Regions from separate parts of the Bacillus sp. NPDC094077 genome, predicted to be linked through region 1. Evidence: riboswitches for the same ligand, from Rfam matches in the RefSeq annotation. Region 1 holds a riboswitch; each other region holds the start of a gene.
What was found. A riboswitch is a leader RNA that binds a small molecule or an ion and turns the genes downstream of it on or off. The one in region 1 is predicted to bind S-adenosylmethionine.
Positions count from the first base shown of each region.

Region 1 (8,878 bases):
AAATATACAACGTTTCCGTAACTTGATGATAATTCCGAACGAATAACAACGCCATCTGCAGCAGCAATAATTGGAACTGTTCCTGAAGCAGCAATATCGATCCCTTTATGGTTATCTAAAGAACGCGCGCCAAATCCAGAAGTTTTCGATCCGGCAGCTGGTTTAATAAATCCGCCGGTATTTGTATCGTGTGGTGTTGGGGCTGATTGAGCTGATTGAGCAGATGTAGTAGCTTGTTTTTGCGCTTCTTCTGCCTTACGGGCTTCTTCCGCTTTTCGTGCCTCTTCTGCACGTTTTTCTTCTTCGATTGCTTTTTGAACAGCTTGACGCTGGTTTTCTAAGATGCCTTTGGATTCTTCTAATCCTTCAATCTCTGAATCTACTTTTGCTACTTTTGTATGTAGATCGTTAATAAGTGTTTGTTGCTGTTGCTGATTTGTTTGTAACTCTTGTTGTTTTTGTACTAATTTTTGTTCAGCTTCTTTTAGTTGTTGCTCTTTTTTCTCAACAGCCTCTTTTTCTTTCGCCACAGCATTTTGATCTGTTGTTTGTTTTTTCACAATATCTGTATCGTTGTTTAATATTAAACTTACGGAGTACATATTATCAACAAGATCAGCAATGTTTGCAGAGTTTGTTAATACCTCTGTAATGATATTTGTACGTGGTTTTTCTTGCATGGATTGTAATCGTTGTTTAATAACTTCCTGACGTGTATCTATGTTTGTTTGTAATTGTTCTATATGTTTCTTTTTTTCAGCGATTACTTGCTGGGTTTTACTAATGTCTTTTTTTGTATCGTTTAATTCAGCCTCGTTTTTATTAATAGAAGTAGTTAATTCGTCGATTTTCTTCTGTAATTCTTGAATTTCTTTTTCTATTTGTTCTTTCTCAGCTGATTTATTTTGTAAGTCATTTTGTTTACCTTCTAATTCAGATTGAATATTAGATAATTTATCTTGATTCGTTTCAGCGTATACGGGTGAAAGTAATGGGGAAGCAAATATCGTTCCTGCTGCTAAAACACTAAATGCTGCAAATTTCTTTTTCATTGTTGTCTGGCTCCTTTCCCTATGAATGTATATATCATAAGAAGAAGAATGGTGTCTATCGTTGTAATCATAATGTAAAGAAAATTTTATAAAATTGCTAAGTTTTGTCGGAATTTATCATTTTTTAACCTTAATTGTCATGGTAGTTACATTTTTTTATGCGTGCAACAAGGGTGTATTTTTTGGTTTTTATTGTAAGATAAAGGGAAAAATGGAGACTGTTTTATGTAGTGAAATACTATTTGGGAGCGCAATAAAACACTGGTAAGGAATCGTTCTCATGTGAGGTTTTCTGACATGAGGTTTGTTTTTGTCAAGAAAATTATTTGTGTTCGGGCAAACTTATTTTGTTGTCAGATTTAAATTTTTGATTTATGATTTTTAACAGGGACAAAATGTAGTGAATTGTCGAATAATATGTAATACTCTTAATTTCTTAGTTTCATAGAACGAGAGAAGGGTAGAGTGAATGCATCTAAGAAGGGGGTTGCAGCAAGTATGAAAAGGATAGGACTTGCATGGCAAATTTTAATAGGACTTGCGCTTGGTATTGCAGTTGGGGCGATTTTCTTTGGCAATCCGGCAGTAGTGAGCTATTTACAACCAATTGGTGATATTTTTATCCGATTAATTAAAATGATCGTTGTACCGATTGTTGTAGCAAGTATTGTTGTTGGGGTTGCTGGTGTTGGCGATGTTAAAAAACTAGGTCGACTAGGCGGAAAGACAATTATTTACTTTGAAATTATTACAACGATTGCGATTGCTGTTGGCCTACTGGTAGCGAATATTTTCCAACCAGGAAAAGGCGTAAATATGGACCAGTTAACAAAGACAGATATTTCGAAATATACAGCTACAACAGAGCAAGTACAAAGTCATTCGTTTGCGGATACATTTGTAAACATTGTGCCGACGAACATTATGAAATCATTAGCTGAAGGAGATATGCTTGCTATTATTTTCTTCTCTGTATTATTTGGTTTAGGTGTAGCGGCAATTGGTGAAAGAGGAAAGCCAGTTATGCAATTTTTCCAAGGTGTAGCCGACGCGATGTTTTACGTAACAAACCAAGTTATGAAATTTGCGCCATTTGGTGTATTTGCATTAATTGGTGTTACAGTTTCTACATTTGGACTAGCTTCATTAATTCCGTTAGGAAAATTACTAATTGTCGTGTATGGGGCAATGATCTTCTTCGTTGTAGTTGTATTGGGACTTACAGCGAAAATATTTGGGATTAACATTTTCCAATTCTTTAAGATTTTAAAAGACGAACTGATCTTAGCATACTCTACAGCAAGTTCAGAAACAGTTTTACCGAAAATCATGGAGAAAATGGAGAAATTCGGTTGTCCGAAAGCAATTACATCTTTCGTTATTCCGACAGGTTATTCATTTAACTTAGATGGATCGACTTTATATCAAGCGATTGCGGCTATTTTCTTAGCGCAAATGTACGGCATTGATTTATCCCTTACACAACAAATTACATTATTACTTGTGTTAATGGTTACATCAAAAGGTATTGCGGGTGTGCCTGGCGTATCATTCGTAGTATTATTGGCGACACTTGGTACTGTAGGGATTCCAGCTGAAGGTTTAGCATTTATTGCAGGTATTGACCGTATTTTAGATATGGCTCGTACAGCAGTTAACGTTGTAGGTAACTCTTTAGCAGCTGTAGTTATGTCTAAGTGGGAAGGTCAATATGACGCTGAAAAAGGACAAGCTTATTTGAAAGAAATTTCTAATAAACAAGCAGCTTAATTATAATTTGAACAAGCTCTCACATAATATGTGGGGGCTTTTCTCTATATAGAAAAGGAGCAGGCGTAATGAAACGTAAATATGGTGACGGTTCTTCGTGGAAGCGATTAATAGAAAAAGATTATATAGTCAAGCAGGTAGAAGATGGGATGCTTGGAATATTAGATATAAAAAAAGTGAGAGAACCTAGTTATAAAAAATATGATGGTGAAGAAGTTTGTATTGCAGACGATCAGTATACATGGGTGCAATATTTTATAGATGGGAAAAACTTTGCGATTACGGCTATGCTAGACGACCGGAAAAATTTAGTGCAATATTATATTGACGTGACGAAAGAATATAATATAGACGAGCGTGGTTTACCTTATTTTGATGATTTATATTTAGATGTAGTATTGTTACCGAACGGTGAGATTTATGTATTGGATGAAGACGAGTTAGAGGATGCCTATAGTATGGGAGATGTTACAAAGGAAGAATATGAACTAGCTTGGCATAGAACAAAATGGATTGTAGCGACGATAAAAAACGGAGAATTTTATTGGATTTCAATATTAGATAAAGAAATTGAAAAATTAAAATGATTGGTGTATTCGCGTTTTTGTATAATTACCAAAAAAATCTATACAAAAAATAATTGACTTTTGTTTTGTAAGCGAGTAAAGTTAGGAAAGAAATTATTATTAAAAAATAAATATGAAACCTTCTTATAAAGAGAGGCGGAGGGACTGGCCCTACGATGCCTCGGCAGCGGACTCGATTTTAGAGTGCTGTGCCAAATCCAGCAAGCATGTGCTTGAAAGATGAGAAGAGTGTTTCTTATAGATGTATAAGACCTCTTCTCGTTGGAAGAGGTCTTTTGTTATTCATTAGAAAAAAGGTTGAAACTAGGGAGAGATGGTACTTTGAAAGAAACGAGAGGAAATGGTTTAGCTTTATTACCACTTGGGATATTTTTGGCGCTATTTATTGGTTCTGGAATTATTACAGGTGATTTCTATAAATTGCCGATACTTGTAGCGATTTCAATTGCTGTAGGAATCGCTTTAGCGATGAATCGTAAAGAAAGTTTTAATGTGAAAGTAGAACGATTCGCTAAAGGAGCAGGAAATCCAGATATCATGATTATGGTATTAATATTTGTACTTGCAGGTGCATTTTCTGAAACAGCAAAAGGAATGGGTGGAGTAGACGCAACTGTTAATCTGGCGTTATCTATTTTGCCACCAGGATTTATCGTAGCTGGAATTTTTGTTATAGGTGCATTTATCTCATTAGCGATGGGAACTTCAATGGGAACAATTGCAGCGTTAGCCCCGATTGCTGTAGGTATTAGTGGACAAACGGATATCTCAATTGCACTTACGATGGCAACTGTTGTTGGTGGGGCAATGTTTGGTGATAATTTATCATTTATTTCAGATACAACAATCGCAGCTGTACGTTCACAAGGAACAGAAATGAAAGATAAGTTTAAAACAAACTTTTTAATTGTATTGCCAGCAGCTATTATTACAATTGTATTATTAGTAATTATTACTTTAGGAAGTGATACACAAATTAAAGCTCATACTTTTGATTGGGTGAAGATTTTGCCATATGCAGGTGTACTTGTTACAGCGCTGCTTGGTTGGAATGTACTCATTGTATTAACTGGTGGTACAGTACTATCTGGTGTTATCGGATTTATAGATGGAAGTTACACGCTAGAGAGCTTCTTTAAAAGTGTAACGACTGGAATGGGCGGTATGATGGAGTTAGTATTACTTGCTATTTTAATTGGTGGTATGGTTGAATTGATCCAATATAATGGCGGTATTCAATATTTAATGAATCTTTTAACTCGCAATATTCGCTCGAAAAAAGGAGCGGAGTTTGGGATTGCTGGATTAGTGAGCATGACGAATATGTGTACAGCAAATAATACAATTTCAATTATTTTTACAGGTCCGCTTGCGAAAAACATTGCAAATCAATATGAAATTGATCCTCGTAAATCAGCGAGTGTATTAGATTTATTCTCATGTTGTGTACAAGGGTTAATTCCGTATGGGGCTCAAATGTTAACCGCGGCAGGATTTGCAGCTTTATCTCCGGTTGAATTGTTACCATATGCCTTTTATCCCATTTTAGTTGGGGTATGTGGAGTAGTTTCGATTCTGATTGGGTTTCCGAAGTTTTCGAAAGTAACTGAGAAAAAAGAGTGCCATAAAACAGCTTAATTTAATATGAAGCATTAAGATTGGAAACGGAAAACGTGCAGAGAATATCTCTGCACGTTTTTTGTATTATGAAGGACTGAATACGTCTCGGTCTTAAGTCTGAGTTGAAAACGGTTCTTAAGCTCGTTATGGAAAAATGAAAAAATAGTTAAGATAAGAGTATCAAATCGAAGGGAGGCAAGCACAAGATGAAACAATTTCTAGCGTTTATCGCGGCCGGTATTTTGGCTTTAATTGCTCTTGGTAGTCTTGCTGGTATTATAGGATTCGCAATCGGAGCAGGAGTTGTGTACTGGAGCTATAAATCATTTGTGCGAGCACAATCATTTTTTGGAAAGTTAGCTTGGGGTATTGTTGGTTTGATCGGCTTGTCCATCGCCCTTTCTCATTCCCCAGCATTAATCGGTATCGCAGCATTAGTAGTTTTATACTACGGATACCGTGAGTGGAAAAAAGAAAAACCTGTAGTTGTTGATTCTGCTCCAGAAAGTTCTAAATCATATAGCAACTTTGAAGATGAGTGGAACAAATTAATGAAAAACTAATAAAAAATAAATCAAATTTATAAAGTAGAAGAGAGGAAGATTTATAATGAAACAATCTTTATTCGGACGTGTACGCGATGCAATTTTAGCTGATTTTCATAATGTGTTAGATGAGAAAGAAAGAAAAAATCCAATTGCTATGTTAAACCAGTATTTACGCGATAGTGAGCGTGAAATAACAAAAATTGAGAAGTTAATTCAGCGTCATAAAACATTAAAATCTAACTTCGCTCGTGAGCTTGAGCAAGCACGCTATTTCGTTAACAAAAGATCAAAGCAAGCTATCATTGCTCAAGAAGCAGGCGAATTACAACTGCATGAGCGTGCATTAGAAGAGGTAGCTTATTATGAAGGGCAAGTAACTCGATTAGAAGAAATGTATGCAGGTGTTGTAGAGCAAATTGATGAATTAGAGCGTCGTCTTTCTGAAATGAAAAATAAGTTGAAAGAAATGCACGCAAAACGTATGGAATTAATGGCACGTGAAAATATGGCGCATGCAAATCGTCGTATGAATACTGCGATGCATAAAATGGATGAAAATAATCCGTTCTTACGATTCGAAGAAATTGAAGATCACATTCGTGACTTAGAAACTCGTATGAATGAAGAGCATGAGCGCGATACATTTGATATGAAAATTGCAAAACTTGAGCGTGAAATGAAAGAAAAAAGTGAAGTATCGTTAACGAAGGAAATAACAAAATAATTGTAGTATATTATAAAACAGGCTTATGATATAGTGATAGGAGAAAAGGTGTTGGAAAGCAATGCCTTTTCTTCTATGTATATGTGATTTGAAGGGGGGAGCTGAAATGAAAAAGCAATTTTCAAAAACACAATTAATGGGGATGCTCCTCATCGTATTTGGATTCGGTCTTTTTCTTGATATGATACTTGGTCATTTTGAGCCTGGTGCACTTATTTTTGCATTTATTATGATTATGTTTGGAAGGTATTATCGAAAAAAGAATCGTTATGTAAGGGGAAATGTATTTTTATTTGTTGGTGGTATTGTATTCTTATTTTTCTTATTCTCATCAGCAGCCTTTGTACTCGTAGTATTTGGTTGTTTAGCTTTAATTGGTTATCAACTTATTCAGCAAGGACATCAGCAAAAAGCAATGAAGGTTGAAATTAAAGAAAAAGGATATATAGATGAAGAAAAACAAATATATCGTACAGAACCGTACTTGAAAAATATGTTCGTAGGAAATGTACGAGTGATGGATCATATTTATGAGCTTGAGGATATTAATGTTCAATATGGTGCTTGTGATGTTGAAATTGATTTAACGACCGCGATGATTCCAGAGGGAGAAACGGTAATCGTTATTAGGGGTGTAGTTGGTAATATCCGTTTATATGTTCCATATGATATTGAACTGTCTTTAAATCACTCTGTTATTGTTGGGCGAGTACTTCTGCCAGGACACGAAGAAACAGGGTTTAACCGTAATGTTACGTTTAGAACAGAGCAGTATATAGAAGCTCCCCGCCGTATAAAAATTATTTCTTCGCTTGTCGTAGGCGATACGGAAGTGAGGAAAGTATAATGAAAAAACAAAAGAATATTTCGTGGATGTATATTCGATATTCTATGTTGTCCTCTGTGAGTATCGCACTTATTTGTACAATTGTATATGTATGGAAAAGCGAACAACAAGTTTATGATTTACTCTGGAAAGAATCCATCGCTTCTGTTCCAATTGGCTTGTTTATTATGAGTACTAGTCTTCTTATTGGAGGAATTATAGGCTATGCTATCGGTTATTATATTGAGCAGCGTATACAAGGATTAAATACTTTTCTATTTGAAGTAGAGCGAGGGAATTTTCCAAATGATGTTTCGTTTACTGCGGATGATGAGTTTCATGAAGTGGAACGAAAAGTAATCGGTCTTGCTCGTCGATTAGAGGAGCAAGCGGGACTATTTCAAAAAGTAACGAATGAACGAGCTCATTGGAATGAAGAGATGAGGCAAGAAGCGATTTCTCAAGAAAGGCATCGATTAGCAAGGGAACTGCATGATTCAGTAAGTCAGCAGCTTTTTGCAATGTCGATGATGATGTCAGCGATTAATGAACAAGTAGCTGAATTTCCAGATACGACAAAAAAACAATTGCAGCTTGTTGAAAATATGGTTGTAAATGCGCAATCAGAAATGAGAGCGTTATTGCTGCATTTACGCCCAGTACAATTGGAAGGTAAAAAACTGACTGAGGGCATAGAAGAATTGTTAACGGAATTATCTCGAAAACAACATATGAAAATTGAATGGCTTATTGAGCCTATTGAATTAAAAAAAGGTGTAGAAGATCACTTATTCCGTATTGTGCAAGAAGCACTATCAAATACTTTACGGCATGCGAAGGCGAAGAAAACGGAAGTACGTCTTCGTAAAATTGATCAATATGCGATTTTAAAAATTATAGATGATGGCGTTGGATTTGAAGTAGGAGTTAATAAGGCGGGTTCATATGGCTTAAGATCCATGCAAGAGCGTGTTCATGAGATTGGCGGGACACTAAAAGTGCTTAGTTTTCCAAATAAAGGAACGCAAATTGAAGTGAAAGTACCGACTATGATTGAGAGAGGGGGAGAAGTATGATAAAAGTATTACTTGTTGATGATCATGAAATGGTTCGCATGGGTGTATCAGCGTATTTATCGACACAGCCAGATATTGAAGTAGTTGGAGAAGCTGAAAATGGAAGAAAAGGTTCAGAATTAGCACTTCAATTAAGACCGGATATTATTTTAATGGACCTTGTTATGGATGAGATGGATGGGGTTGAAGCAACGAGGGCTATTATTCAAGAATGGCCAGAAGCAAAGGTTGTAGTTGTAACGAGTTTTTTAGATGATGAAAAATTGTATCCTGTGATTGAGGCTGGAGCAACAAGTTATTTATTGAAAACATCAAGAGCAAGTGATATTGCGGATGCTGTGCGAGCTACTTATGACGGGGAAACCGTATTAGAGCCGAAAGTTACTGGTAAAATGATGTCTCGTATGCGTCAAAAGAAGGAACAACCTTTACATGAAGAGTTAACGGAAAGAGAGTATGAAATTTTGCTATTAATTGCAGAGGGAAAAAGTAATCAGGAAGTTGCAGATGAACTATTTATCGCCCTTAAAACAGTGAAAACACATGTAAGTAATATATTAAATAAATTACATGTAAGTGACCGAACACAGGCAGTTATTTATGCGTTCAGGCATCAATTAACAAAATGATAAAAGGCTTTGGCTATTTATATGCCAAAGCTTTTTATTGACGATA
Region 1 covers NZ_JBNNUF010000003.1:387,279-396,156, forward strand. Annotated here, with positions in the region: gene ACQKNR_RS10720 (murein hydrolase activator EnvC family protein) at 1-1,052, opposite strand, end outside; gene gltP (glutamate/aspartate:proton symporter GltP) at 1,551-2,822, shown strand; gene ACQKNR_RS10730 (DUF402 domain-containing protein) at 2,891-3,409, shown strand; SAM riboswitch class I at 3,530-3,635, shown strand; gene ACQKNR_RS10735 (Na+/H+ antiporter NhaC family protein) at 3,731-5,047, shown strand; gene ACQKNR_RS10740 (flagellar basal body rod protein) at 5,236-5,592, shown strand; gene ACQKNR_RS10745 (PspA/IM30 family protein) at 5,639-6,301, shown strand; gene liaF (cell wall-active antibiotics response protein LiaF) at 6,408-7,148, shown strand; gene ACQKNR_RS10755 (sensor histidine kinase) at 7,148-8,203, shown strand; gene ACQKNR_RS10760 (response regulator) at 8,200-8,832, shown strand.

Region 2 (6,461 bases), on a different contig from region 1:
GACAAAATCTCAACTGAAATCATCAAAAACCACGATGTTATCGGTATAGAAGATTTGCAAGTATCGAATATGTTAAAAAATCGTAAGTTAGCAAAAGCAATTAGTGAGGTATCATGGTCACAGTTTCGAACTATGTTGGAATATAAAGCAAAATGGTACGGTAAACAAGTCATTGTCGTATCGAAAACATTTGCTTCAAGCCAATTATGTTCTTGTTGCGGATATCAAAACAAAGACGTTAAAAATCTGAACCTACGTAAATGGGATTGCCCTTCTTGCCGTACACACCATGATAGGGATATTAACGCAAGTATCAATCTAAAGAATGAAGCGATAAGGCTTCTAACCGCAAGGACTGCGGGGTTAGCCTAATAAATTAGAGTTCGATAGAACCCTTTACTTAGGAATCCCCCACTTCTAAACGAAGTGAAAGTGGGGGTAGTTCAATTTCCCTGATTCCTTTCCATACCTAAGGTACCCAAAAGTCCAATGGATTCCCGAGGCTACCATCCACATTTGTGTCTCTGAAAAGACATTTTGTGCCACTAGACGTAACTGTAGATTCCTGAACAAGCAAAATCATGAAAATACACACAAAGATAGATTATCATCCATTACATTACTGTTTTGCTTCTTTCGAATAGAAAAACTCGGAAGAACGCCACTTGTTCGATATCTCCTCAATGTGATAAGGAGTCGTTCTGCAGCATCCACCTATTAAACGTGCACCTGCTTGGTACCATTCTTCAGATTGAATATCCAACGCGTTACATTGTTCATGACCATGCCATGTTTTTGTTTCTGGATTATAAGCTTCACCAGAGTTTGGATAAACAATAATCGATTTTTTGGTGTTTGCCCTCAACTCTTGGATTGCACCAGTCACAATGGTTACTGGCGCACAATTGATGCCTATCGCTACAATTTGTTTACTTTTCTCAAAAGCTCGTGCACACTCCACGAGTTTCATACCTTCACTAATCTCTTTCTCATTTTTTAGCGAAAAGGAAAGCCACGCATATGTTTCTGGAAACTCACGCAATAATGTATCTAATACTCTTGCTTCTTGCAGGGAAGGGATCGTTTCAAATGCCAATAGATCTGCACCTGCTTCGATTAACGCTGACATTCTCGAACGATGAAAGTCTGCTAATGTTCTATCTGTCACACCATAGTTGCCTACATACTCTGAACCATCTGCAAGGTAAGCACCGTACGGCCCAACTGATGCAACAACCAATGGTTTAGGCCTATTCGTTTGCGTATTTTCCTTCCAAAAATCATCTCTTGCCCTTCTTGCAAGTAACACCGTTTTCTTAATTAATTCCAAAGCTTCCTGTTCTTGTATTCCGCGCGCGGAAAAACCACTAATAGTAGCTTGATAGCTTGCTGTTATGGCACAGTCCGCTCCAGCACGAAAATAGTCTGAATGAACCTGATAAATTAGTTCCGGATTTTCTAGTAACACACGTGCCGACCAAAGAGGATCGTCCAAATTACATCCATGCGCCTCCAATTCTGTAGCTAATGCTCCGTCAAGAAGCATAATGGAATGTTGGGATAAAATATCATCAATTGGGTTGATTTTGTTCGACATAATCTACGCCCCTCTTTTTTAGATTTTTTGTTAGATAATAACTTCCATAGCAAAACAAAATAAACGGTATGCCGCAATATAAGGCAATTCTCTGTGTTGGATCGAATGCAATTCCAATACACGATGCCAGACAAAGGATAAAAGAAGCAATTGGTACTAATGGATATAGTGGTGTACGATAAATCAAGTCCTTTTCAGAATTTCCTTCTTTCAAAAATTGTCTGCGAAATAGGAACTGGGAAGCACTAATACTCATCCAAACTACGACTACTGCTAGACCGGAAATGGAAACAAGTACGATATAGACAGTATCTGGTGCCACAATACTTGAGAGCAAAGCCAAAGCTCCACCCACCATGCTGAAAATAACGGCGTTGATTGGAACACCTTGCTTCGTCATTTTTCCAAAAATCGGTGATATCGTATTCTTATTCGCAAGCGACCAAAGCATTCTAGAAGAGGCATAAAGGCCTGAGTTTGCCGCAGATAAAATGGCTATTAAGATAACGAAATTCATTATGTCAGCTGAATATGGCACCCCAATTCGTTCTAGAACTGCAACAAAAGGACTCTCTAATACCCCCGCATCAGAACTAGGCAATAACGCAGATAAAACAACAATCGTTCCTACAAAAAAGATGATCAATCTCCACAGAGTAGTTCGAATGGCCTTCGGTATCATTTTTTCCGGGTTCGCTGTTTCTCCAGCTGCAATGCCTATTAATTCTGTTCCAGAAAAAGCAAAATTAACCGCAAGCATGGTCATTATAATGGCCGTAGCACCATGGGGAAATAAACCTCCACTTGTAAAATTAGAAAAGAATGGTGCTGCTTTTGAATGAGTCATCGGAAGAAACCCTAGCATTGCCGCTACTCCTAAAACAATAAAAATCACAATAGCTATAACCTTTATCGATGAAAACCAAAATTCGGATTCGGCAAAAAATTTAACAGTCAGAACATTTAATACAAAGATCAAAATGGCAAAAAGAGCACTCCATACCCAAACATTAATCGATGGAAACCATCGCTTCATAAGTAATCCTGCGGCTGTAAATTCAGAACCTAAAGCAACAGTCCAAGTTAACCAATACAACCAGGCTACTGTATACCCTGTACCCGGTCCAATGTATTTAACTGCATAACTATGAAATGCGCCCGTTTCGGGCATATGTACGGAAAGTTCTCCTAAACATAGCATAACTAGATAAACCACTAGCGCACCAACCAAATAGGATAGAATTGTTCCAAATGGGCCAGCTTGTTGAATAGTGTAACCCGAACTTAAGAATAAGCCCGTTCCAATCACCCCACCAAGTGATAGCATGACTAAATGACGTGCTTGCATTTTCCTTTGAAATTCTTGCCCATTTTTGTTCTCCATTTCTACTCTCCTTTAGTTACTATCCAGAAAAAACAAAAACGCACTCTAAAAAAGAGGGCGCTACTGACAAATAAAAACGGAAGCTCTCATCTATCAGGATTATCACCCGCTGGAATTAGCACAGTGTCTACTTAAGCAGACCTGTTGCTGAGGTTTCATAAGGCCAGTCCCTCCACCTCTCTGGATAAGAAATATTTTTTTATAACCTTATCAATCCATTCAATAACTGTCAAGATGATTCTGTTTTTTAAAAAAATTATCTATTATAGAAATACAAAAAATAGAGTATTACTATAAATGCAACCCACTCCTTCTTGGGTATTATTTAAAAATCGAACATACAAAACCTCATTTATTTATAATACGGTTCACAAGCACTTCCTCAAAATTTGATGCACTTCTAAATATCTTCTTACTTCTTTGGCTATGGGGGTCACCATACATATCCAGCAACTTAGGGATGTGTGACTCTACCCCTTTTTAAAAGAAACACTTTGTTCAAACGCCTACTAGAACAAGATAAAAAGCCTAACTCATGTTAGTAATTTTTCCTGTTTCTGTTGATAAATATAAAAATACTGCCTAGCACACTTAATGCAAGCACAAAATATAACAATAAATCAGGTAGAAATTCTGAAGGAACAATATCTATCGATTGAAAAATAATAATGGTAATGATACCTAAATATAGAATGTTGTACAATACATTATTTGTTTTATATTGAATTTCTCTCCCTCTTTCGTCTTTTGCCTCATCACTTGATTGAAATTTTACTACATACATCTGACTGATGAATATTAAAACTAAAAATAAAGATTTTAACCACAACATATGTCTCACTCCCCCTGATAATCGAACACGTCAGTTATTGACTTTTCAAATTCATTTGCGATTTTAAAGGCAAGAATTAGAGAAGGATTATATTTATTTTTTTCAAGAGTAGCAATAGTTTGTCGACTAACACCCACCCTTTTTGCCAGTTCTTCTTGCGTCCAACCTTTTTCTGCTCGGCAAACTACAATTCTATTATGTAACAAAAGCAACACCTCTTAAGAAAATTGCAATTTATTTCTTACAATTCGTAAAGTATTTTTGACAAAGTATTTTTGCAATTAAAAATACGCATAAAAAATATCCCTTTATACAAAGGGATATTTTTTATAAACGGTATAACTTTCTTTAAAACGGTACATCTTTTTTATAAACAGTACGACTTTATTTCAAAGTTACAGTAAACACCTAAAAACCCCTCTTATTAACAATGCTAAGAGGGGTTTTTCTATTACTCTACATGTAATATGTGTACACCACTTAAGGCATACGATCTTTTAAATCTGCTAAAGGTATAAGCTTGTCGACAAGCCATAACTTCTTATTTCCATCATAGATAAGATTTATTTGCATTAATGACATATTATCAGATGAAACACCATTAACTGTAATTTTACTTTTCACTTTTGCTAATATATTAGCTTTAGTAGTGTCTAAGAATGCATAGTACAACTCGCCACCTGTGTATTCAGACTGAAAGGAGACTTTTTTCTTTTCTTTTTCATCTACAGTCCCTGGAGCAGATTGCGTTGGCCCACCTGGTGGAGTTAATTCTTTCTTTGCATTTGGTGTTATATATGCATCGATATTAGCAAGGTAGGATTCACCTTTACCAGTATCATACGTACGGAAAGCTTTAAGGAATCGTTCTGCAGCTTCTTTTACTTGTTGTTGATTATTACTCTTTAGAGCCGACAACTCCTTTTTTGTATCGTTGTATTGCGCCTCCACCTTTTCCACTTTTTTTGTTAATTTTATATTATTATTTTTAAGTTTTTCATTATCAGATTGATATTTCACTAAAAATCCTATACTACATATTAATAGGATTGCTATTATAATGGTAATTTTCTTCATCTATTTACCTCCTTTTTGCAGTTTCATGAGTTGCTAAGTGTTAATTGCAGTATTATCTAACCACACGACCATACCCCGCAAAATGTTGTTGAAAATATGCTTTGCTTAAATCAGCATATCCAATTGGATCACCAGCATGATACATGGTATTATTTCCTACATAAATGCCAACATGTGTAATATAGTTACTTGTAGCATATGTGCTATGGAAAAATACTAAGTCTCCTGGCTTAGGATCCGTTACACGTTGCGTTTTATCCCATTGGGTTTGTGCGGTACCAAATAAATTAATACCAACCCTTGAATACGTATATTCAATTATTCCACTACAATCAAATGATGTATTTGGCGTACGCCCTCCAAATACATATGGCCATCCTTGGTACTTTAGGGCTTCTGCCATAATTGCTTGGAATACATCATCACCTAAAACGCTACCACCGGCAATCCCACCAGAACCTCCGGGGTTTTGACCAGGTTGATAATATTTCATAACATGCGGAACATAATCTGGATCACCATAGCACCAATTATTAGATACTGCTTCCGGACTTCGCCATGATGCACATCTATAACCATTTTTAGCTGATTGCTCTGCAGAAAATGCCCTTGCATTCTCGTGTGTATATCCACCTTTCGAAACTGCATAGTTAGCGTAGCCGGTCCCGTAGTTATAGCATTGTAGTGTAATATTTTGATCACCATTGGATTTTTTATGACAATCAGCAAAATGCATTAAACCATATTTTATACTTTCCTCTGGATCAGTAAAATACCCTGGAGGATACCCTTGTGATTCCGAGCTTTGCATTACATCTAATTGTGTTCCAGAACTTTCTTGTTGGATAAGAGCGAGAATTAAAGGAGTCATTGCTTCAATACCATGCTGCGCTGCATATTTCCTTACTAATGGCTCCCATCTCATTACCTCAGGACTAACACTTGCAGTACCTGGTGCAAACGGACCACCAATCCCTCCAGGACTGACTTCATCTTCACTCATCGTGGACGTTAGTAAAAATATCACTACACCTAAACCTAAAACGGCAGCCATAATAACACCGGCCGCTATTAATAATGGCTTTGCAACAGCAACTGTAGCTGCCTTTTGAGCTACTTTAACTGCTACTTTCTTACCTACTTGTGCGACTGCTTTACCAGCTATTTTTGATCCTTTACCAGCCACTTTCCCTAAAGAATGGCCTGCCTTTTTCAAGGCAGGCTTAGCATTCCCTAGTTCAGCTTCAGGATGATGTTCATTTTCAAAGTCGCGATTTGGTTCCGCACTCAATGTATAAACCCTCCCTCACGAGCTGAATTATTTTGGTTTTATGTTTTCTTTTGCTTTTACATTTTTTAAAGCTTCTTGTTGTGTTTGTGCTTTTGCGTTAACTTTCTTACTATCTGTTCCTTCTTTTATATGTTGTTGATTATTCACTTTAGGAACATTTTTACTTTGCTGTTGATTAACTGGTTTTACCTCTACTTGTTTTTGTGGTGTACTCACATGGGAAGTAGTGACTGGTTTGCTCTCCATCGGATTCGATTGTATTGATGTTGTTCCTGACTGT
Region 2 covers NZ_JBNNUF010000015.1:70,284-76,744, reverse strand. Annotated here, with positions in the region: partial or broken gene tnpB (IS200/IS605 family element RNA-guided endonuclease TnpB) at 1-372, shown strand, start outside; gene mmuM (homocysteine S-methyltransferase) at 620-1,597, opposite strand; gene mmuP (S-methylmethionine permease) at 1,572-2,981, opposite strand; SAM riboswitch class I at 3,065-3,172, opposite strand; gene ACQKNR_RS24815 (hypothetical protein) at 3,520-3,813, opposite strand; gene ACQKNR_RS24810 (helix-turn-helix transcriptional regulator) at 3,819-4,019, opposite strand; gene ACQKNR_RS24805 (hypothetical protein) at 4,294-4,890, opposite strand; gene ACQKNR_RS24800 (lysozyme family protein) at 4,943-6,181, opposite strand; partial or broken gene ACQKNR_RS24795 (CD3337/EF1877 family mobilome membrane protein) at 6,209-6,461, opposite strand, start outside.
Region 2: another riboswitch for S-adenosylmethionine. It lies ahead of mmuP (S-methylmethionine permease); the one in region 1 lies ahead of ACQKNR_RS10735 (Na+/H+ antiporter NhaC family protein).

Region 3 (8,878 bases), on a different contig from region 1:
TTTTGTTTAGGGGCACCACTTGCACGTCTTGAAGCTGAGATAGCATTAAGTACCTTTATAAATACTTTCGAAAAAATAGAGTTATCTTCATCTTTCTGTTTAGAAGATTGTATACTGGAAAATGAACAAACATTAAAGTACTTACCTATTCGCTTAAAAACTCAATAAAACGTTCAGCAAGGTACATTTTATTGTACCTTGCTTTTTATTTCTCAATTGTAAAATTTCAGTGTGTGCTATAGTGTGGAAGTGTGCGAAAAAAGAGTAGAGGAGGATGCTTATGTTAAAGTGCAATGGAAGTAAAACGTTTCAAACATTTATTAAAGCTGTAACTGATTTAATAGAAAGTGATTTATTGGAAAAACAAATTGTATGTGAAATTGAAAAATTACTAGAAGAACTTTTAGAAAAGAAGACATGGCTTCCGTTAGAGAAACAGAAGGCGAATTCGGCTCAATATGCACGACACTTACTGTATGAAGATCCCTTGAAACGTTTTGAAGTATTGGCTCTTGTATGGAAAGATGGACAGTCTACACCTTTACATGATCATGATGGTACATGGGGAGTAGAAGGCGTTTTTTCTGGAAGGATAATGGTGCAGAACTTTATACAAACTAAGCAGCTTGGAAATTCACTATTTTATTTAACACATACAGGAAATCTTTATTTGGGAGAAGGCGAAACGGATAAAGTAATTCCACCAGCTGACTGTCATATCCTTGAAATTAGCATAAATGAAAGCGTTATCACTGTTCATATTTACGGAAAATGTTTAGAAAAGTTTAAAGTATATACCCCAACTGAAGAAAAAAACGTGTACTTGTGTGAGACAAAATATATTAGTTATAGTTCATAGTTTAAAATCCAAAGCTTTTTTAAAAAGAAAAGCTTTGGATTTTATTTATAATTATTTCTTGACCTGAAACGCTTTTCATAAATTATAAATAAGAAGTACTTCACGAGAGATTTGTGAAAACGATACCTTATAATCGAATGGAACTCGTGTATTTATAGAAAGTGGTGAAGAAATAATGAAATTAATCGCAATTGATTTAGATGGAACCCTTCTTTCTGGGAATAAAATGATTAGTAGAGAGAATGCAGAAGCAATTCGAAAGTGTCAGGAAGCTGGCCATGTTGTCGCAATTTGTACAGGCCGTTCTATTGTTGATATTGAACGATTATTGTTAGAAGTAAATTTAGAGTGTCCGATTATTGCAGAAAATGGTGCACTTATTTATAAAGATAAGAAAATGATGAAGAGATATCCAATTCAAAATATGCAGGCACTTGAGATTGTAGAATATCTTGAAGAGAATGGCTTGTATTATCAACTTTATACAGATAAAGGTGTATATGTTCCCACATATGGTGTGGAAAGTGTCCGTAGTGAAATTGAGAATGTGAAGAAGTCAAAAACAAATGTTGATTTAAAAGAGTTAGAAACGATTGCAGCATTATACCTTGAGCATACAGCGTTTCATAGTGCGGAAAGTTGTAAACCAATTGTAGAAACAGAAATACATGTGCATAAACTTTTACCATTTTCATATGACATAGAGAAATTAAAAAAATTAAAAGAAACGTTTCTGCATAATACTGATTTAGCAATTACATCTTCGTATTGGCATAATTTAGAGATTAATCACCGAGATGCTCAAAAAGGAAATGGATTATATACTTTAGCAGAACATCTTCATATTCCATTTGAAAATACTGTTGCGATAGGTGATGGCCTAAACGATGTTTCCATGATGGAGAAAGCGAACATATCAATTGCAATGGGGAATGCGGTTGAAGAAATTAAAGCGATGTGTCAATACGAAACGTTAACAAATGAAGAACACGGTGTCGCACATGCTCTATATAAGTATGTTATGTAATAAACAGAAAAAAGAATCCGAATGGGATTCTTTTTTCTGTTTATTAGGGGTAAGGTATTCTATGCGAATCATAGAAGCCTTATTACATTTTATTATATAGAATATATTGGAATAAATGTTTATATTTTTCATAATAATTGTGAAAAATTTATGAACTTTATATTTTTATACCGTAATTAGTGGTCCGTAAGATTCCAAACCCAAAATTCAGAAAAATGAAAAGTGAGATAGGTGAAGGGAGGGCCACCCAGTAAAGCCCATTTGGTGTGAGCCAATATGCACTGGGGAATGGACAATCCTTGACTAATCAAATTTTCACTCTCTACGAATATTAGTTTCTGTTTTTGATTGAAAAATAAAATTTGTTCGAATAATTATTCTACAGCTATATACCTACACCCACATTCTTCGTATAATGGAGAAGTATGAATTTTGAATTTGTATTAATTTTACATATTGAGGTGGAAAAAGAATGAATGCGCGGCTAATGGAACTTATTGATGTGAGTACAATAGAAACCATGGCAAAACAATTTTATAAATTAACCAACATATCACATCAACTTCTTGATGCTGAAAGAGAGTGTGTTTTTTCATTCGGATTGAATGAAGTAAAAAAGAGTCAACTTCCAAAGGTTGAAATCCCCATTTTCTTATACAACCAACATTTAGGATCTTTTGTTGTATGGTCTAAAAAAAGTGAAATATTCAATTGTCAAAAATACTTTGAAATGCTTTCTAATCTTATAGTAGATGGAGTGAAAAAAGGATTTCAAAATAAAAATACAACGTTGCTCACCCGAAAAGAGGAGGAATTACATACGATTTTACAAAACATGCCTGTTATGGTTGATGCGCTTGATTATAATGGAGATTTTGTTCTGTGGAATCGAGAATGTGAAATTGTAACAGGCTATACTGCCGAAGAGATTATCGGTAATTCAAACGCACTTCAATTATTATATCCTGACGATAATTACCGTCACCAAATACAAAATAAATTTTTGAATCGTGGAAAAAATTTCAGAGATTGGGAAATGCACTTAACATGTAAAAATGGTGAGATCAAAACAATCATGTGGTCCAATATATCGGAACAGTTTCCTGTAACAGGATTTAGCTACTGGGCTGTTGGTGTAGATATTACACATTTAAAGGCGATAGAAGAGCAGTTAAAACAGCAAACATCTGAATTAGAATTAATTTTTAAAGCTTTACCAGATTTATGTTTCTTAACAGAAGATGATGGCACAATTATAGATTATAAAGCAGGATCCCCTACAAAATTTTACGTACCCGCAGAAGCTTTTATGGGAAAAAAGTTTTACGAAGTATTACCATCTCCAGTAGCACAACAATTTCAAGAGGCAATTTGCCAAGTGAAGGAAAAAGGAACGAATGTAATTGTAGAATATCCACTTACACTTAATGCAAGTATTGATTTCTTTGAAGCTAGGTGCTTACCATTATTACATGATAAAATTATGATTATTGTACGCGATATAACCGAGCGGAAAAAGACAGAAGAATTGCTAAATAAATCAGATACACTTGCAGCAATCGGTCAATTAGCAGCTGGTGTAGCTCATGAAGTAAGGAATCCATTAACTGTAATTAAAGGGTTTATACAGTTATTCCAAATTAATAAAGAAGATCAAGAAAAATATTTTGATCTTATGCTTTCTGAAATTGAAAGAATAGAAGCAATCCTTCAAGAGTTTCTTTCAATTGCTAAAACAGACGAAATAAATACAGAAAAGAAAAATATTTATCAGATTTTTAAAAATGTCGTATCACTAATTAATACAAAAGCAATTATGACAAATATTCAAGTTGAACTACATACAGATTCCAAAGAAATAATCATTGAATGCTCAGAAAATCAATTGAAACAAGTATTTATTAATATTTTACAAAATTCAATCGAAGCAATGCCAGATGGCGGGAATATTTCAATTCATATGAAAGAAATACATGAAGATGGTGTCATTATTAGTGTAATTGATGAAGGAATAGGAATACCTGAAGAAAGAATTAAGAGATTAGGTGAGCCTTTTTATAGTACGAAAGAAAAAGGTACCGGTATTGGATTGATGTTAAGTTACAAAATTATTGAAAGTCATCAAGGTATAATAAGTATTATGAGTGAGGTTGGTGTCGGGACAACTGTAACTATTTACTTGCCGAAAATTCAGGGGCAACAATCTTTATCAAATTGTGATGATAGACTCATATCAATACGCTCTATTATTAACTCTTAAATCATTAAATACCCAATAACAAAAAGCTGATTTTTTTGTTATTGGGCATTTTTTATATTTACTTTAGTAAACTTTACCTTTGTTTTAATTTCAATTTGGTAAAGTAGTGCATGCAATAGAACCAGTCGTATATAAAGTTAGGTATGTCACAAGTATCAAATCGTTTTTCAAACTTTAGAGAAATAAGAATTCCCTCGCATAAATTATTTGTACTCGGAGATAATCGTAATCACAGTCAGGATAGTAGGAATACGCTCGGACTTATTGATGAGTCAAATATAATAGGTAAAGTAGAAATAGTATATTATCCATTTGATCAAATAAAACGGATAAAATAATTCTATTAAGTAATCACATTTTATAAAAAAATTCATATATTGATAGCATAGGACAAGCCGAACAGCTTGTACCTTACCTCACAGAACACTCCTTATCACGGTTAGGCATCTACTTATGTGGATGTCTTTTTTGTTGATGACTGACAATTATTTATCAACCTAAAGTAGCAAACGTATTAGGACTATTAGTGGCAGATTGCCGGTAAAAATAACAGTATGCTTAATAAAAACTTTGAAATATAAGGAGTGAGAGAGTGGTGCTGAATATTTTAATGGTTAATTTTCCTGCAGAGGGACATGTAAATCCTACTTTAAATTTAGTAAAGGCCTTTACTGAACGGGGTGATAACGTACACTATATTACAACGGAAAACTTTAAGGAAAGGCTTGAAGTTTTGGGAGCTATTGTACATTCTCATCCAGATTTATTAAAAGAAATCTCTATCGAAACTGATTCAACAACTGGATTAAACGCATTTTTTCATGTTCATGTTCAAACTTCTTTATATATTTTAGAAATTACAAAACAATTGTCTAAAAGCATAAATTTTGATTTTGTAATTTATGATATATTTGGCGCTGGAGAATTAGTAAAGGAATATTTACAAGTTCCAGGCATAGTATCCTCGCCTATATTTTTAATTCCACCAGAACTTTTGGAAACCCTGCCTTTTCATCCAAATGCAGAAACACCATTCCAACCTGATAAACTCTCTGAAAAGTTACTTAATCAAATGGAACATGAATTTGGAGTGAAACCAAAGAATTATCTTCAATTTATGAATAATAAGGGAGATATTAGTCTCGTGTATACAAGCCGTTATTTTCAGCCTAATAGTGATTCGTTCGGAGAAAATAATATTTTTATTGGACCGAGTATTTCAAAGCGTAAAAAAAATGTAAAGTTTCCACTTGAATTGCTTATAGGTAAGAAAGTTATTTATATTTCAATGGGAACTCTTCTTGAAGGACTCGAACCATTCTTTAATACTTGTATTGATGCTTTCTCAGATTTTGAAGGGGTAGTCGTATTGGCAATTGGTGATAGAAATGATATTTCTAAAATTAAGCAAGCGCCAGATAATTTTATAATTGCTCCATACGTACCTCAATCAGAAATATTAAGTGAAGCAGATGTTTTTATTACACATGGCGGCATGAATAGCGTCCACGATGCAATTCATTTTAATGTCCCATTTGTGATAATACCGCATGATAAAGATCAGCCTATGATCGCGCAAAGACTAACTGAGCTTGAAGCAGCACATAGATTATTAAAAGAGCATGTTAATGTGCAAACTTTAAAAGAGGCGATAACAGATGTTCTTTCAAATGAAAAGTACGAACATGGCATACGAAAACTTAATGATAGTTTTTTAGAGTGTGGTGGTTCAAAAAGGGCCATTGCAGTTATTGATTCTCTTTTAAATAAATAGTTTGGACAATATAAAAGCATAGAGGCTCCACCTTTATGCTTTTATATTATTATCCAGCAAATTGTACAGCAGTATTTGCATGTAAAAAAGCAGTATCAAAAACAGGAACAGTTAGATCGTTTTGAGAAATGAGTAAAGGGATTTCAGTGCAGCCAAGTAATATACCTTCCGCACCGTTTTGAATTAATGAATTTGTAATTTGTAATAGCTTTTCTTTTGCCGTTTTTGAAATAATCCCTTTACTTAATTCATTTAAAATAACATGATGAATAAAAATTCTTTCCTCGTCATTTGGAATAATTGTCTCAATGTTATAATTTGCTAGTCTTTTTTTGTAGAAATCTTGTTCCATCGTTTGTTTCGTTCCTAAAAGTCCAATACGTTTTATATTATGTTCTACTATTTTTTTAGCACTTACATCACCAATGTGAAGGAGTGGTATTGATATTGCCTGTTCTACTTCTTCAGCAAATAAATGTACCGTATTTGAACACATTAATAAACATTCAGCCCCAGACTTTTCCACTTTTTTTGCAACTGTGATTAATTCATTTTTCACTTCTTCATATTGATGATTTTGTAATAAAGTAGTTACTTCACCAAAGTCCATGCTATATAAAACTAGCTTCGCATTTTGATCGTATTGAGAGAGTGTAAGTGTATTAATATGTTTATAGTATAACGTTGTAGATTCCCAACTCAATCCGCCAATTAAACCAATTACTTTCATTATGCATTCCTCCCGAAACAATTTTGAACTTATTATTTCATAATTCCGATAAGAATACAATGATTTAAATGAACTATTTAATGAAAAATAAAAATAGTTAGAAAAGTGTTGAATTTTTCTCTTCATAGTGCCATAATACAAATTACAAATTAATACTTATCCAGAGAGGTGGAGGGAACGGCCCTAAGAAACCTCAGCAACCCCTATGTAATTTCATAGGAAGGTGCTAATTCCGCAGAGGACACGATGTGTTTTTTGAAAGATAAGAGGATTCTTGAACGTGAAAGAAAATGACCTCTTATGTAAGAGGTCATTTTTTGTTGTATAGAAAGGGAGTGTCGATGCATAATTCATTTTTTTAATAAATATAGAGTAATAAAAGTTTACTAATATGAGAGGGGAATTGTCATGAACAAATTATCAACAAAGTTAGTAGTAGCAATTGGAATTGGAGCAGCCTTATACGGGATATTAGGACTTTGGGGATTTTCTATTGCACCAAATACATTTATTAAACCTGCATTAGCTATATTAACTGTTTTTGGAGCGTTATTTGGTCCATTGGCAGGACTGTTAATAGGTCTTATCGGTCATACCGTAACAGATACGATTGCTGGATGGGGTATTTGGTGGGGATGGGTTATTAGTTCAGGTATTATCGGTTTTACGATGGGGATCATTCAAAAAAGGGTGGGCTTTAGTGTGAAAAACGGGACGTATAATAAGCGTGATATTTCATATTTTGCAGTTGCGGGGTTAGTTGGAATTGTTATTGCTATTTTATTTGCTGGGGCATTCGATATTATTGTGATGGGAGAACCATTTGACAAAATTGTTATACAAATACTAGGTGCAATAATTGCTGATATTATTGTATTTTTAGTTCTTGGATTACCGATTACAATCGGCCTAGCTAAATCAAATAAGAAACATACACATTTAAAAATTGAAAAGTAGGGATATTAATATGCATCCAATTATTTCTTTTGAACAATTCACCTTTCAATACAGGCATGCTGCGCAGCCTACTTTAAAAGACATTACCTTTCATATATATCCTGGGGAAAAAGTACTAATTGCTGGGCGAAGCGGTTCAGGAAAGTCGACATTGGCTCATTGTATCAATGGGCTAATCCCATTTTCTTATGAAGGGATTAGTACTGGCAAATTTTTAATTGCAGGAAAAGATCCAAGGAAAGGCAGTATTTTTGAGCAGAGTAAACATGTAGGAACAATTTTGCAAGATCAAGACGCTCAATTTATTGGTCTGACAGTAGAGGAAGATGTAGCATTTTATTTAGAAAACGAATGTGTTAATCAAGATGATATGAAAAAGATTGTATCAGACTCATTAACAAAGGTAAATATGAATACTTTTCATAAACAAAGTCCACATGAATTATCAGGAGGTCAGAAGCAAACGGTCTCTTTAGCAGGACTGTTAACAACAAAAGCCGATATATTATTGTTTGATGAACCGTTAGCAAACTTAGATCCAGCAAGTAGCTTACATACGATAGAACTCATTAAAGATGTACATGAACAATATAATAAAACAATTGTAATTATTGAACATCGTATAGAAGAAATTTTAAAGCTGAAATTAGATAAAATCATTTTAATTGATGATGGCGTAATTGCTAGGATAGGGACACCAGAAGAGATTTTAGCATCTCGTATATTACCGCGTATTGGCTTAAGAGAGCCTATTTACATAGAAGCACTAAAACGATTAAATTTTGATAGTAATAATGATGTAATATATCCACTTGAAAATCTAAAAAAAGAAAGAGTATGTAACGTTATTAAAGATTGGCTGAAAAAGCAAGTTGTATTAAAAGGTACTACTAAAAACAAGGAATTACTTAAAGTGGAGAATTTATCATTTTCATATCCTAATAAACAAAAAGTATTAAAAAATGTAAATCTTTCGATACGTGAAGGGGAAATTGTAGCACTTTTAGGCCACAACGGAGCTGGGAAATCAACTTTAGCTCATAGTCTTATTGGCATAAATAAAACAAAAAATGCGGAGATTATATTAGGTGGAGTAAATATCAATTCTTGGTCTATAGGTAAACGTGGGGAGCTTATATCTTATGTGATGCAAAATCCAAATCATATGATTACACAACCTACCGTTTTAGAAGAAGTTTCATTTACATTAAAATTAAAAAAGTTTTCTATGGAAGAAATTAAGAATAGAGCAGAAGAAACTTTAAAAATTT
Region 3 covers NZ_JBNNUF010000002.1:414,200-423,077, forward strand. Annotated here, with positions in the region: gene ACQKNR_RS07025 (cytochrome P450) at 1-168, shown strand, start outside; gene ACQKNR_RS07030 (cysteine dioxygenase) at 281-859, shown strand; gene ACQKNR_RS07035 (Cof-type HAD-IIB family hydrolase) at 1,035-1,886, shown strand; gene ACQKNR_RS07040 (ATP-binding protein) at 2,359-4,146, shown strand; partial or broken gene lepB (signal peptidase I) at 4,266-4,484, shown strand; gene ACQKNR_RS07050 (macrolide family glycosyltransferase) at 4,742-5,920, shown strand; gene ACQKNR_RS07055 (aspartate/glutamate racemase family protein) at 5,970-6,650, opposite strand; SAM riboswitch class I at 6,804-6,919, shown strand; gene ACQKNR_RS07060 (ECF-type riboflavin transporter substrate-binding protein) at 7,059-7,607, shown strand; gene ACQKNR_RS07065 (ABC transporter ATP-binding protein) at 7,618-8,878, shown strand, end outside.
Region 3: another riboswitch for S-adenosylmethionine. It lies ahead of ACQKNR_RS07060 (ECF-type riboflavin transporter substrate-binding protein); the one in region 1 lies ahead of ACQKNR_RS10735 (Na+/H+ antiporter NhaC family protein).

Region 4 (8,878 bases), on a different contig from region 1:
TCTTTTAATGTATAAGGTTGATTGAAAGAGATAGCAACCTCCGCCACATAGTTTTCTATTGTTGAAACTGCACTTAATTCATTTTTGACTCCATCATGATATTCCTTGATAGCTGGATTATAAAATTTAGCAACTTTATTTTTCGTTTGTTTATCGTAATTATAAGACTCTGTACTAGACCAATAAGATCCTGGTATTAACTCATTGTAATCGATGTTAGAGCGAAACCAATCGTAAGAGCTTGTCAGTGTATTCCATCGTACTAAGTAACCGTTAATGTTTTTAGAACGGTTAGATACGATATTGCCACCAAACATAGAAGAATTACTCGTAACTTGGGAATCAATATGGACATTCGGTTCTGCAATTGCGTTATGTAAAAAGAGCCGTTCGTGAAGCTTCGTAGAACTTTTCGCTGCAAAGTAATTGCCAACCGTATAAATTATAGGGATAAGTATGATTACAACGATAATAGAAGTAGTGATGATTTTAAGTAACTGTTTCCTCTTAGCTTTTTTTAACGCATCTTTTAAAGAAGTATCCATTAAGTTTTTCCTCCTACTGTAGAATGAATTGTTTTACGTGCGCGATGTAATTTTTGTTTGACGCTATTTACTTGAATATCTAGTATTAGAGCAATTTCTTCATATGAAAAACCATAATAATATTTTAAAAAGAAGGCCTCTTTATATTCTAGTTTTATATCTTTTAATAGATAGAAAATCTCATCTTTATTTAAAACAGCATCTAATTCTCGGTCTGTATATTGTAGATTTGAATACATCTCTTCAGTTAAATAGATGTTTTGCTGCTCTTTTTTTCTCTTCAAGTCAATGTATTCGTTTAGAGAGACTCTAAAAAACCATGGACGTATGTTACTCTCGGTCAAGTCATCCAGCAATGTGTATACTTTATAGAAAGTATTTTGGATGATGTCTTCTGCATCTTCTTTTATAGCCCCTTTCGCTAGTAATAGCTTGAACACTTCCTCTCCTAAACTGATAAGATAGGAGGTCAATATACTTTCTTTTCCCATCATTTTTCCTCCCTACACTTATACAACGGATAGGTAATGGTAAATGTATACACATAAATAAAAAATTTGTGTTAAGACTTGTTTTTATAAAAATAGAAAGGGCATATAACAATCATATGTTATATGCCTTTTCTATTATATATTTAGTAATTTATTTAGGTAATGTAAATTTAGCTTTTTTACCTTGTGAAATATCTTTTGCTTCTTTATTTCTCATAGGTCCTAGCTCAATCTCAAAGCTTTTGTCTTTCCAAATCTTTTCATATTGCTCTTGATCTAAAATATATACTTGCAGTAGCTCTCCAGATGTTCCGGTTTTGACTGAAGCGTTATAATCGTAATTTAGTAGCATGCCTTCGCTAATCGTATATTGTGTACCATCATTAACTCTCAATGTAGAGCTGATAGGAGATAGTGCAACGTCTTGTGTATCTTTGTTATCGAGTTTGAATTTTACTGTTAATAGAACAATACCGTTTTTGAAATTTGCAAATCGTGGAGCCTCGACGGAATTTGGCGTGAATTGAGCAAATTGGTATCCATCTAATGTAACTTTAACAGCGCCTAATTCTTGGCTGTTATTAATGCTTGATTTCTCCTTTACCATTTTTTTATCGCCCATGTTATTAGCAGTAGCTTTATCTTGGTAGAAAGTTTTATCTGTTGCAACCTTTTCAGCGCCTTGTTTATTTAAACTCAATGAAAAGCTTCCAGGGCTTCCGATTGGGGCATCAAATTTCCCTTTATTAGCTTGTGCAGTTGGGACTGTGACTGAGACTGTTGAGAGACTTGAAATTTTCGCTAAATCATCTTTTCCAAATGGGTAAGCGATATAACCAGAAATGGTTTCCCCTGCTTTTACTAAATAATCATTCGTTGGAGCAAGCTTAGTTGGTAGCTGATCTTCTTTTGGAATTAAATCTTTATAGTTACTATATACTTTCTGAGCGCCAGTAAATGACATGTCCAATGCTGGCATATAATAAATATCTTTAGCTGAACTATTTTTTACGCTATAGTTCACAAGAATAACTCCGCCCTCTGTTTGACGGTTAAATGGAATGTTAAAGTCCGTATGGAATCCGTTTAATTCAACTAATGTATAACTATTCAGCGATACTGAAACATCTTCAGCTTTATAGACTTGTGGGTCCTTATTTTCAAAAAGAACTTTTGTTTTACCACCTGTTTCTTTTTCCATATAGGAAATAAGTTTGGAATAATCGCTTGAGCTGGTAGTTGTATCTTCAGTTTTTTTATCTTCGGATTTTTTTTCTTCAGGTTTATTTTCTTTCGGTGCATCCGTTTTTTCTGTTTTACTTTCTTTGGTTGTATTTTCTTTTTGTTCTTTATTTGTCGTATCGCTTTGACCGCAGCTAGTTAGTAGAAAGACCGCTACGATTACTGTAGAAAATAAAGAAGTTATTCTTTTTGACATTTTTCTTCCCCCTATTTGTTTAAAACTAAACTCTCACATTAGCCCCATGTTTTATTATAAGAAAACAAACCATTATTTACCAGTATTTTTCTGATTATTTTCATTATTTTAATATTTAAATTTAATGGTAATAAGAGAAATTTATTAGTGGATATTGGTGTTTGTTTTTTGTAAGGGTGCAAAAATATTTTATTATTTAAAACGTTGCGTCAGATTGCTATGATAGAAATAGAGATATATCAAAAGGGGGCAAAGACTAGATATGTGGATGAACTTGTAATGATTAGCAATTGGATAGATTATTTTTTCTCTCATACATGAGGGTTTATTTAGCTATCTGTAAATCATTCAAGGACTGCATATTTGGCGTGGTCATTCCTTCGGTAAGGATAGATGCCATTATGTATCTATCTTTTTTTGTGGGGAAATTTATATCTCCCATATAAAATGTGCGTCCTTTAAACTTGGAGGAGTATATTATGAATCAATTAAAAAATAAAGTAGCTGTTGTTACAGGTGTAAGTCGTCTAGATGGTATAGGAGCAGCTATTTGTAAAGAGTTAGCTGAAGCTGGATACGATATATTTTTTACGTATTGGACAGAGTATGATAAAGAGATGCCTTGGGGCGTTGAGAAAAATGAACAAATACAATTAACAGAAGAGTTAATACAAAACGGTGTTAAAGTATCGAGTATAGAGTTGGATTTAACTCAGAATGATGCACCAAAGCAGCTTATAAATAAAGCTACTGAACAATTAGGATACCCTGATATATTAATTAACAATGCAGCTTACTCTACTAATAATGATTTTTCTAATTTAACTGTTGAAGAGTTGGATAAGCATTATATGGTAAACGTCCGTGCAACTACATTACTCAGTAGTCAGTTTGCGCGAGGATTTCAGAAGACGTCTGGGGGTAGAATTGTTAATATTACTTCGGGGCAATTTAAGGGACCTATGGCAGGAGAACTAGCGTATGCAACAACGAAGGGAGCTATTGACGCTCTTACTAGTACGTTATCAGCAGAAGTGGCCCACCTAGGAATAACAGTGAATGCAATTAACCCAGGTCCAACTAATACAGGATGGATGAATGAAGAGATACAGCAAGGATTAAAGCCAATGTTTCCTTCTGGTAGAATTGGTGAGCCAAAGGATGCAGCAAGACTAATTAAGTTTTTGGTAAGTGAAGAAGCAGAGTGGATTACTGGACAAGTTATTCATTCAGAAGGTGGATTTAAAAGATAAAAAGAAGGTATCTCATTTCGGTGAGATACCTTCTTTTTTAATCTTTCTTTAATCTCCGTGCAACACCATTCCCTAAAGACTGTAATCCTTGAACGAGGATAATCAAAATAAAGACGGTTGCATACATTACTTCAGGTTCATAGCGTAAATGTCCGAAGCGATATGCCAAGTCCCCTAGCCCACCAGCGCCTACAAGACCAGCCATTGCTGTTGCGCCAATTAAGCCAATTGTTGCGATTGTTAATCCGAGTACAAGAGATGGGCGTGCTTCTTTAACCATGACGTGCCAAATGATTTTTATAGTAGAGACTCCCATTGCTTGGTAAGCTTCAATAACACCACGATCCACTTCTAGTAAAGCTGTCTCCATTAAACGTGCGATATAAGGGGCTGTGAAGACAACAAGTGGTACGATAACACCTTGCACGCCAATGGATGTTCCCATTAGAAACTTTGTAAAAGGTAAAATGAAGAATAATAGAATGATAAATGGAAGAGAGCGAATGATATTAATAACTGTATTAAGAATAGGATAGATGATTTTATTTTCTCGCTGTCCACCAGGTCTTGTTAAAACAAGCGTGACACCAAGTGGTAATGCGATAAGGATAGAGATGAGTAATGAAATAGATGTCATTTGAAATGTTTGAATTGTTGCTTCCCATATTACTTTACCCCATTCATCCAAAAAGGACTTGTTTTCCATAATCTGTTCTACCTCCTTCTACGATGATCCCTTGCTCTTGTAAAAATGATAAAGCACGGTTTACTTCATTTTTTTCACCTTGCATATGAACGACCAGTTTCCCATATGCCTCATATTTTAACTGCGTAATATTACCGGATAAAATATGAGGATATACTTGGAAACGTTTTGTAGCGACAGCTAGTGCTGGTTCTCCTGAAGAATTTCCTATAAAAGAAAGTGTTACAATTTCACCAGTAGTTTGTAATTCTTTTTGTACTTCTTCTGGAATTTTCGCTGCAAATGCGCTATTTACAAATTTCTTCGTTGTTACATGTTGTGGATTTGTGAAAATATCTTTCACAGTCCCGCTTTCGACTATAGATCCATGCTCCATAACGGCAACTCGGTCACAAATACGCTGGATGACATTCATTTCATGTGTAATGAGTAAAATCGTGATTCCAATTTCCTCATTGATTTTTAATAACAAATCAAGGATAGAATCGGTTGTTTCTGGATCTAATGCGCTCGTTGCTTCATCACTTAATAAAACCTCGGGTTCATGTGATAGTGCACGAGCAATCGCAACACGCTGTTTCTGGCCGCCAGAAAGTTCGCTCGGATAAGCATCTTTTCGATTGAAAAGATTGACAATGCGTAAATACTTTTCTACTCTATTTTCAATTTCCGCTTTTGGAATGCCAGCAAGGCGTAACGGTAATGCGATATTTTCATAAACGGTAACAGTTTTAAGTAAATTGAATCCTTGAAAAATCATTCCGATTTTTTGTCTCGCTTTTGCTAGTTCTTTTGTCGACAAAGTTGTTAAGTCTTGATTGTTTACAATGATATTTCCTGTCGTTGGTTTTTCTAATAAATTTACACAGCGGATTAATGTACTTTTACCAGCGCCACTATATCCGATGATTCCAAATACTTCGCCCTTTGCCACTTTAAGAGAAGTTGATTTAAGAGCTTCGACATTCCCCTTTTTTGTTGAAAATACTTTGGAAATATTTTTTAATTCAATCATTATAGTCAGCTCCTACCAAGACGGTAAAACAGAACCATCAAATTTTTTCTCAATGAAATCTTTTACTTCTTTAGATTGATAAGCTTTCTTTAATTTATTTACGACAGCATCATCTTTATTTTCAGTACGAACAACGACCCAGTTCACATATGGTGAATCTTTTCCCTCGCGGAAAATAGAATCTTTCGCTGGACTTAATTTTGCACCTAATGCAAAGTTTGTATTAATTGCCGCTGCTTTCACTTCACTTAGCTGTGTTGGTAATTGAGATGCCTCTAATTCAACAATCTTTAAATTTTTTTGGTTTTCAATTACATCTTTCGCAGTCGCTTTTTCTGTAGCCTTTGGATCAACTTTTAAAACCCCTGCTTTTTCAAATAACTTTAAAGCTCGAAGTTCATTTGTCGGATCATTTGGTACAGCAATTGCGTCGCCCTCTTTTAATTCTTTTATATCTTTTAAGCTTTTAGAATATACGCCCATAGGGAATGTTACTGTTGAAAATACTTCAGTTAATTTCATGTTGCGTTCGGCTTTAAATACATCTAAATATGATTTCGTTTGATAGCTATTTACATCAAGGCTTTTTTCATCTAACGAAACGTTTGGTGCTACGTAATCATTAAATACTTTTATATCAATTTCGAGACCATCTTTTGCCGCAACTTCTTTAACCTTTTCAAAAATTTGTTCATGTGGTCCACCTGTTACACCGACAGTAATTTTTTTCTCATCTAATGTTTTTACCTCTTTATCTGAATTTGCGCTACATGCGCCTAATAATAGTACTGCTCCACTTACAATGCTCAATAATACTTTCTTCATCTATAATTCCCCCTTAATATACGTTCCAGAATAAAAAGCACCTCTCAAAATAAGAGAGGTGCCGAATATACGAAATAGGTTCCTCTCTTATCTTCCAAAACGAAAACTCGTTTTGCAGGAATTAGCACCTTAGCTTATACGTTATAAGCTCGGTTGCCGGGCATCATCGGGCCAGTCCCTCCGCCACTCTTGATAAGAGTATGTATATGTAGTTTTTAAATATGGTACTAATAGTAAATCTTACAAAAGGAATTGTCAACGTTATTTTCTGAATATATTTTATTTTAAGGTAATCGAAACGTTGCCTTTCTTATGGCCCATTTCTACATACGTATGAGCTTCTGCAACTTCTTCTAATCGGTAAGTTCTATCAATAATAGGTTTTAGCTTTTCTGTTTCAGCTAGTTGTTTGAGTAGGTTCATATCGTCTTTACTGACTTTTGCCATCGTTCCATTAACAGATACATATTTTCCATTAGGCATTAATGCACTTGTACAAAGAGACTTATTATATTTTCCGACTGCATCAAATATAATATCGTAGCGCTCGCCTCGTTCAGTAAAATCCTCTTTCGTATAATCAATTGCGTTATCAGCCCCTAAAGATTTTACTAAATCAAAATTTGAATTACTACAAACAGCTGTAACAGTCGCGCCGAAATGTTTAGCAAGTTGCACAGCAGCTGTCCCTACTGACCCAGAGGCACCGTATATAAGTACTTTTTGCCCTTTCCTTATATGTCCTTTTCTTAGAAAGTGTAATGCTGAAGTTCCACCAAAAGGAATAGTAGCAGCTTCTTCGTATGTTAAATTGTTTGGTTTTAAGGTAATTAGCCCACTTTCATGTACACATGTATATTCAGCATAAGCACCAGCATGGAGTCCAGTTAATGCAAAGACAGAATCTCCTTTTTTAAATTGAGTTACATCCGATCCAATGTTCTCAACCTCTCCAGCTAATTCTACGCCAAGTATAGGGTTTCTCGGTTTTCTAAAACCTAATACAATTCGCATAGGAATCCAAAATAAAAGTGGACTAGTAAAGCTTCGCATTCTACAATCTCCAGTTGTTACACTTGTTGCATGAATCTTAACTAATACTTCATTCTTTTTAGGATCAGGTTTCTTTACGTCTTGAAGTTTGAGAACGTTAGGTGGCCCGTATTTTGTGCAAATAATTGCTTTCATAGCGACCTCCTGAATTAAGTTGTTTTTCTCTATATCATATTTAAATGCTTTTTAAATCATGCTTATAGTTTCACTTCATAATAAGTAAAAGAAAGGTAGTTCTTTTTTACAGTGTAGTATTTTCCTTTTAAGAAAGTAGTTACAATAAAAATAAAGAGAAGTACTAGTGAGGTTAGAATTTCAAACGAGGAGAGTGCCATTTGAAAAAAAGAAAGATAGCAGTTGTAATTGTAGCGTATACAGCGTTGCTCACGACATCTATACATACATATAAAGAGCAATTGGATCATCCTATTATGAGCGATGTAGGGAAGTTGCTTCCAACAAAGATTAAACGTGTGGAAAATGCTGAGGATGAGAGTTCATTAAAAAAGCTGGTGCAAGATGCAAATGTTTCTGGAGAGAAGATTTCCATTGCAGGTATGCAACACAGCCAAGGCGGGCAGACGTATTATCCGAACGGCACGATGCTTGATATGAAAGGATATAATAAAATATTAGAATTTGATCCAGAGAAGAAGCGGATTACAGTCCAAAGCGGTGTCACGTGGAATGATATTCAGAAGAAAATTAATCCATACGGTCTTGCAGTTCAAGTTATGCAATCGCAAAATATTTTTACAGTCGGTGGTTCATTAAGCGTAAACGTACATGGACGTGATATTCGTCATGAAGCATTGATTGATACGGTCGAATCATTTCGACTATTAATGGCAGATGGTACTGTACGTAATGTAAGCAGGGAAGAGAATAAGGAGTTATTCCCATATGTCATTGGTGGTTACGGATTATTTGGTGTCATTTTAGATGTGACCCTAAAGTTAACGGATGATGAATTATATGAAATGCACACGAGAATGATAGATTATAAAGAATACGCGTCTTATTTCAAAGAGAAAGTGAAAAAAGATGAAAATGTTCGTATGCATTTAGCTCGTATTTCTGTTGCTCCAAACTCATTTTTAAAAGAGATGTATGTAACGGATTATACATTGGCACAAAATCAAAATATGAGGGAAGAGTACAGTAAATTAAAAGAAGAAAATATTATAGCTGCACCAAAATTTTTGCTTGGATTATCGCGTTATAGTGATTGGGGGAAGAATGCATTTTGGGATATACAAAGAAGTTATTTTGAACGTACAGATGGTAAGTACGAAACTCGAAATAATGTAATGAGATCTGATAGTGCTTTTATGGAATATGATAATCCGAACTTGACCGAAGTTTTACAAGAGTATTTTGTACCAATAGATAGTTTTGCAGGGTATATAGATGATTTACGAAGTGTTTTAAATGAAGAGGAATTAAACCTTCTTAACATTACAATCCGCTACGTAGAAAAGAATGAGAATGCGGTGCTATCTTATGCGAAAGATGATATGTTTGCGCTTGTACTTCTAATTAATCAAGGGCG
Region 4 covers NZ_JBNNUF010000014.1:59,439-68,316, reverse strand. Annotated here, with positions in the region: gene ACQKNR_RS24395 (sigma factor regulator N-terminal domain-containing protein) at 1-545, opposite strand, end outside; gene ACQKNR_RS24390 (RNA polymerase sigma factor) at 545-1,036, opposite strand; gene ACQKNR_RS24385 (DUF5068 domain-containing protein) at 1,188-2,474, opposite strand; gene ACQKNR_RS24380 (SDR family oxidoreductase) at 2,954-3,727, shown strand; gene ACQKNR_RS24375 (methionine ABC transporter permease) at 3,765-4,433, opposite strand; gene ACQKNR_RS24370 (methionine ABC transporter ATP-binding protein) at 4,408-5,448, opposite strand; gene ACQKNR_RS24365 (MetQ/NlpA family ABC transporter substrate-binding protein) at 5,461-6,273, opposite strand; SAM riboswitch class I at 6,358-6,472, opposite strand; gene ACQKNR_RS24360 (NAD(P)-dependent alcohol dehydrogenase) at 6,553-7,461, opposite strand; gene ACQKNR_RS24355 (FAD-binding protein) at 7,662-8,878, shown strand, end outside.
Region 4: another riboswitch for S-adenosylmethionine. It lies ahead of ACQKNR_RS24365 (MetQ/NlpA family ABC transporter substrate-binding protein); the one in region 1 lies ahead of ACQKNR_RS10735 (Na+/H+ antiporter NhaC family protein).